2 linked regions of the Bosea vaviloviae genome follow. Each later gene encodes a partner of the first gene's protein in a complex. Links are inferred from orthologs where the notes say so. Each region holds a gene or a part of one and is shown on either strand. Other genes may lie near its edges.

What was found.
Region 2: the proteins of BHK69_RS20810 (region 1) and dnaN are in contact, whole or in part, in a solved structure (PDB 1OK7), measured with the Escherichia coli proteins. The link is inferred for Bosea vaviloviae from one-to-one orthologs.

Annotation. Positions count from the first base shown.
Region 1 is NZ_CP017147.1:4,545,225-4,548,482, reverse strand. What follows is about bases 73-3,016. They hold BHK69_RS20810 (DNA polymerase IV), read right to left. Parts: upstream 2,252-3,016; coding sequence 893-2,251; downstream 73-892. Other genes in these bases: BHK69_RS20800 (response regulator), read left to right, coding at 2,678-3,016; BHK69_RS20805 (DUF3572 domain-containing protein), read right to left, coding at 2,248-2,538; BHK69_RS20815 (cell envelope integrity EipB family protein), read left to right, coding at 85-936. Outside these bases: more of BHK69_RS20800, read left to right, coding at 3,017-3,049; BHK69_RS20795 (PleD family two-component system response regulator), read left to right, coding at 3,067-3,258. UniProt on the Escherichia coli protein: Poorly processive, error-prone DNA polymerase involved in translesion repair and untargeted mutagenesis. Copies undamaged DNA at stalled replication forks, which arise in vivo from mismatched or misaligned primer ends.
Region 2 is NZ_CP017147.1:1,188,541-1,191,654, reverse strand. What follows is about bases 24-2,823. They hold dnaN (DNA polymerase III subunit beta), read right to left. Parts: upstream 2,082-2,823; coding sequence 966-2,081; downstream 24-965. Other genes in these bases: dnaA (chromosomal replication initiator protein DnaA), read right to left, coding at 2,234-2,823; recF (DNA replication/repair protein RecF), read right to left, coding at 24-950. Outside these bases: more of recF, read right to left, coding at 1-23; more of dnaA, read right to left, coding at 2,824-3,114. UniProt on the Escherichia coli protein: Confers DNA tethering and processivity to DNA polymerases and other proteins. Acts as a clamp, forming a ring around DNA (a reaction catalyzed by the clamp-loading complex) which diffuses in an ATP-independent manner freely and bidirectionally along dsDNA.

The sequences.
Region 1 (3,258 bases):
CGCGAAGGCGGCCTTCCGCCTTGTTTGCGCCACCGCTGCAATGCACCTAGATTCGTTCGATCACCTAACAAAGCGGCAAGTGTCATGAGCATGAACGGATTTGGCCTTGCGAGTACCCTGGCGAGTATCCTGAGCACGGCCGCCGTGCTGGCGAGCGTCGGCGCCTCGGCCCAGCCGCAATCGGTTGGGCGCGTGGTTCTGGCGCCCCATCGCGCGGTCTACGATCTCGTGCTCGACGACGACAAGCCTGCCACCAGCATCGAGGCGGCGCGCGGCCGCATCGCCTTCGATTTCACCGGCGATGCCTGCGAGGGTTACGTACTCTCCTTCCGCCAGGTCACGCAGGTGAGCAGCAGCGAGGGCGGCCCGCGCACTATCGATGCGCGCACGACGAGCTTCGAGGCAGGCGACGGGGCGAGCTACCGCTTCAAGACTGAAAGCTCGGCGGGCGGCGCGCCGGCCGAGATCGTCGACGGGTCGGTCCAGAAATCCGGTGGCGGCTACGAGATCAAGCTCAGCGCGCCCAAGCCCGAGACGGTGCGCCAGACGACGGACGCCCTGTTCCCGAACGCGCAGATGAAGGCGGTGATCGAGGCGGCGCGTGCCGGCAAGACCACGCTGAACGTGCGCCTCTATGACGGCGCCAATAGCGGCAAGGAGGTCTATGACACGCTCTCGGTGATCGGGAAGCGGATCGAGGCCAAGCCCTCCGAGGCGCCGCTGCAGCGGCCGGAGTTCGAGACGCTGGCGCGCTGGCCGGTGTCGATCTCTTATTTCAAGGTCGATTCCGGCGAGACTACGCCATCTTACACCATTTCCTTCGAGCTTTATGAGAATGGCGTGACCGGCGCGATCAAGCTCGATTATGGCAGCTTCGCCCTGCGCGGCACGCTCACGCGTCTGGATCTTCTTCCGAAGCAGGATTGCGCGAAGTAACGCTCGCGCCGCTGGTCCGCTGTGGGCCGCGCAGACTGAGGCCCTTGCCGATCGATGCATCGCCGAAGCGGGCGCGCAGCGCGTCGAGCGCGCCCTCCATCGCCTTCAGCCTGGGCGTCGCGACATCGGCGAGGTCGCCATGGTCGGCTTCCTCGGGTGCGCTGAAGTCGCTCGCGCCGATGCCGATCAGCCGATAGCGCTGGCCGTTGCATTCGCGCTTGAGCAGGTCGCGCCCGGCGGCGAACAGCCTGGCTGCCAGTTGTGTCGGCTCCGGCAGGCGGCTGGCGCGCGTGATCGCGTGAAAATCCGCCGTCTTCAGCTTCATGGTGATGGTCCGGCCTGCGAGCGCCTGGGCCTTGAGGCGTTTCGAGGTCTTCTCGCAGAGCCGCCATAGCACCGGCTCGAGATCCTCGAAGCGCGAAAGATCGACGTCGAGCGTGGTTTCGCTGGACACGCTCTTGGTCTCGCGGTCGGGCGTGACCTGGCGCTCGTCGATGCCGTTGGCGAGCTTCTTCAGTCGCGGCCCATCCTTGCCGGCCAAGCGGAAGAGCTTGTCGATCGGTGCTTCGCGCAGATCGCCGATCAGGCGGTAACCGGATTCGGCTAGCTTGGCTGCACTCGCCTGGCCGACGCCGGGGATGAGGCTGACCGGCTTGCTCGCTAGAAATGCGACGGCCTCCGCCCGCCCGATGACGGAGAAGCCGCGCGGCTTGTCCATGTCGGAGGCGACCTTGGCCAGGAACTTGGCATAGGACAGGCCGACGGAGATGCTGATCCCGATCTCGCTCTCGATCCGCTTGGCGAAGCGCGCGAGCGTGATGGCGGGGCTGGCGTGATGCAGGCGCTCGGTTCCAGCGAGGTCGAGAAAGGCCTCGTCGATCGAGAGCGGCTCGACCAGCGGTGTCAGCTCCTGCATCAATCGCCTGACCTCGCGCCCGACCGCGACGTATTTCGCCATGTTCGGTTTGACGACCACGGCCTCGGGGCAGGCCTCCAGCGCCTTGAACATCGGCATCGCCGAGCGCACGCCATAGGTCCGGGCGATATAGCAGGCCGTCGAGACCACGCCGCGCTTGCCGCCACCGATGATCACCGGTTTGTCGAGCAGCGTGGGATCGTCGCGCTTCTCGATCGCCGCATAGAAGGCGTCGCAGTCGATATGGGCAAGGCTCAGGGCGTCGCGCTCGGGATGCCGCAGCAGCCGGGGTGAGCCGCAAGCCGGGCAGCGACGCAGTGCGGCGATTGCCTCCTCATGATCGATGAGGCAATCGCGGCAGAACACACGCCGCGCGGGCTGGGCGGCCCGGTCGATCACGGGGCCTCGTCCATTGGCGGCCCGGCGAGCCGCCCACGCGCTTGCGCGACGATTTCCGGATTCAAGCTTAAATTTCCGGCAAACTCCAAGAGCAGCGAATCGCTGCCGGCGAGGTGGTCGAGCACCGCGACGAGGAAACCGGGCTCTTGCGCCGCAGCCCTCAGATTCGAGGGGCCGAGGCCGGTTTGGGCCAGAAAGGGCTCCAGACGCGCCGGATCTGCAGCGAGGAAGCCCAGCGCGCGCAGCGCGAGATGTTCAGCGTCCTCGACGGAGGGGGGTCTTGCCATGGCGGGAGCTGCCTTCTGAATCGAGCTTCAGGTTTGCGTTTCGTCAACGGCTCTCATGCTAACGTAATCTGTGAATGAGGCCGCCAACTTGTGATGGCAGGATCGAGACGGCCTGTCAGTGGCGCGATTGAAGGGCGGCATGATGAAGACGGTTTTGATCGTCGAGGACAATGAGCTCAACATGAAGCTCTTCAATGATTTGCTTGAAGCGCATGGCTATGCGACGCTGAAGACTGCCGATGGCATCGAGGCGATCGAACTCGCGCGCGCGCATCATCCCGATCTGATTTTGATGGACATCCAGCTTCCCGAGGTCTCGGGGCTCGAAGTCACCAAATGGATCAAGGAGGATGACACCCTCAAATCCATCCCTGTCATCGCGGTGACGGCTTTTGCGATGAAGGGTGACGAAGAACGTATTCGTGAGGGAGGCTGCGAGGCTTACCTCTCCAAGCCGATCTCGGTTGCGAAATTCCTGGAGACCGTCCGCGCCTACGCTGGCCCAGCCTGAGGCTTCGAAAGCAAACCATGTCAGCCCGTGTCCTCGTCGTCGACGACATCGTCACCAATGTGAAGCTGCTGGAGGCGAAGCTTTCAGCGGAGTATTTCGACGTCGTGACCGCGCTGAATGGAATCGAGGCGCTGGCGATCTGCGAACGCGGCGAGGCGGACATCGTCCTGCTCGACGTGATGATGCCGGGTATGGACGGCTTCGAGGTC
Region 2 (3,114 bases), 3.4 Mb from region 1 along the record:
AGCACGAGCGGAGTGATGCCGCTCATCGCCGCGACGAGCCTGGCATGAGCGAGCACGAGGCCGATCAGAAGCGCCTTCTGCTCGCCGGTCGAGCCCAGCTCGGCGGGAATGTCCTTGGGCCCGTGGCGGACTTCGAGATCCGACGCCTGCGGCCCGATCAGCGTTCGCCCGGCGGCGCGATCGCGGGCGCGATTCTGCCGCAGCAAGGCGCGGTACTCGTCCTCGGCGTCGAGCGCCGGCCGCTGCGCCACCAGAGTGTCGAGTTCGCCGGCCAGCGCCAGCGCCGCATCGGGGAAGGGCGAGGTGTCGTCGCGGGTCTCCTCGATGATCGCGCTCAAGCGCGCCACCGTCTCGGCGCGGGCGGCCGCGACCGCGACGCCGAGCTCGGCGACCTCGCGCTCGACGGCATCGAGCCATTGCGTCTGATGCGGCGTCTCCTCGAGGATGCGGTTGCGCGAGCGCAAGGCGCGCTCCAGCGCGTTCGAGCGGGCCGCATGCGTCGGGTCGACCGCCAGCACCAGCCGGTCGAGGAAGCGGCGGCGGTCGCCGGCGGCGCCCCTGAACAGCCCGTCGACATCCGGCGTCAGCCAGACCAGGCGCAGATGCTCGCTGAAAGCCAGCGCCGAGCCGACCGGCACACCGTCTATGCGCGCGAGGCGGCTGCGCTTGCCCTCGCCGTCGCGCTCGCTCAGCCCTATACCGAGGCGCGGCCCGTCATCGGCGAGTGCGATCGAGACGGCAAAGGAGCTCGGCCCGCCCTGGCGCGCCATGTCGGCAAGGTCGACGCGGCGCAAGCCGCGCCCGGGCGCGAACAGCGAAAGTGCTTCCAGCAGATTGGTCTTGCCTGCTCCGTTCTCGCCGACAAGCGCAACGATTTGGCCCTCGATCGTCAGATCGAGGGCCTCATAGGAACGGAAATCCTGGAGGATCAGGCGCGCAACGGCGGCCACGGCACCGAACGCTGCCTAAACCCGCATCGGCATGAGCACATAGAGCGCAGACGCGCCTTCGCGATCCTGGATCACGGTCGGCGAGCCGGGGTCGGCCAGCTTGAGCAGGGCCGTGTCGCCATCGAGCTGGGCGGCGATATCCATCAGATAGCGGGCGTTGAAGCCGATATCGAGCGGGCTCGAATCATAGTCGACCTCGATCTCCTCGGTCGCCGAGCCGGAATCGGGATTGGTGACCGAGAGCGTCATGCGGCCATCGGCCATGGAGAGCTTCACGGCCCGGCCGCGCTCGGAGGAGATCGTCGAGACGCGATCGACCGAGGCCGCGAAATCGCCCTTGTCGACGGTCAATCGCTTGTCGTTGCCGCTGGGGATGACGCGCTGATAATCCGGGAAGGTGCCGTCGATCAGCTTCGAGGTCAGCACCACAGCCTGGGTCGCGACGCGGATCTTGGTCGCGGACAATTCGATCGCCACTTCGGTCTCGCCGTCCTCCAGCAGCTTCTGGATTTCGGAGACGGCCTTGCGCGGGATGATGACGCCCGGCATGCCGGCAGCGCCGGCAGGCGCTGCGGTGTCGACGCGGGCGAGGCGGTGGCCGTCAGTGGCGACCGCGCGCAGCAGGCTGCGGCCCTCGACATCGAGCGTGTGGAGATAGATGCCGTTCAGATAATAGCGCGTCTCCTCGGTCGAGATCGCGAACTGCGTCTTGTCGATCAGGCGCTTGAACTCGCCGGCCGGGAGCACGAAGCGATGCGCCATCTCGCCGGCCGTGATGTCCGGGAAGTCGCTTTCCGGCAAGGTCTGGAGCTGGAAGCGCGAGCGGCCCGAGCGCAAGGTCAGCCCGGTCTCGCCGGTCGTCTCGAGCGAGACCTGCGCGCCGTCGGGCAGCTTGCGGACGATATCGTACAGCGTATGGGCCGGGACGGTCGTCGCGCCGGGCTCGGCGACATCGGCGGCGATCGTTTCCACGACCTCGATATCGAGGTCGGTCGCCTTGAGCCTCAGGCCGGCCTCTGCTCCGCTGAGCAGCAGGTTCGACAGGATCGGGATCGTGTTGCGGCGCTCCACCACGCGATGCACGTGGCCCAGCGACTTCAGCAGCGTGGAACGTTCGACCGTGACCTTCATATCTCTTAGTCTTCTGGCGTGATTGCGCCCGGGCCAAGGAGGCGCGGGCGGCGGAATGGCCCGCGACATTGCCGGAGGCGCGCCACCGGCGCAAGGGCAGGCGCGCCGGCAATCACAATCAATGCGGGCGGAGGGGCTTCAATGCCCGCCGCTCACTCCTGCAGCATGCGCTTCAGCAGATCGACCTCGTCATGGAGCATGCGATCCTCGGTGATCTGCTTCTCGATCTTGCGTACCGCATGCAGCACCGTGGTGTGGTCGCGCCCGCCGAAACGGCGGCCGATCTCGGGCAGGGAGCGCGGGGTCAGCGCCTTGGAAAGATACATCGCGATCTGGCGCGGCTTCACCACCGCCGCCGTCCGCCGCTCCGAAAGGATATCGGCCCGGCTGACATTGTAGCGCGTCGCGACCAGCTTCTGGATGTCCTCGATCTTGACGCGGCGCGGCTCGCGGGTCCGCACCAGATCGCGGATCGCGGCCTCCGCCGTTTCCAGGGTGACCGCCTGGCCAGACAGCGTGGCATGGGCGAGCAAGCGGTTGGCGGCGCCGTCGAGATCGCGGCCATTGGTGGCGACGACGCAAGCGACATAGGCGACGACATCGGGATTGACGTGGAAATTCGGATGGGCGGCGTGCAGCGCCGCCAACCGGCCGCCGAGAATCTTGCCGCGCAGCGTCTCGTCGAGATCGCCGACCTCGACCACGAGTCCGCCGCCCAGGCGCGAGCGGATGCGCTCGTCCAGGGCCTCGAGGTCGTTGGCCAGCCTGTCACCGGCCACGACGATCTGCTTGCCGGCGTCGATCAGCGCATTGATCGTATGGCCGAACTCCTGCTGGATCGACTTGCCCTGGATGAACTGCACATCATCGACCACGAGCAGGTCGATGCCGCGCAGCTTCTCCTTGAAGGCGAGCGCGGTCTGCGACTTCAGCGCGGCGACGAAGCCGTACATGAAACGGTCGGCGGTGAAATAAGCGACGCGCTTGCCCTGGCGGCGCGCTTCCTGGGCGATCGCCTGCAGCAGATGCGTCT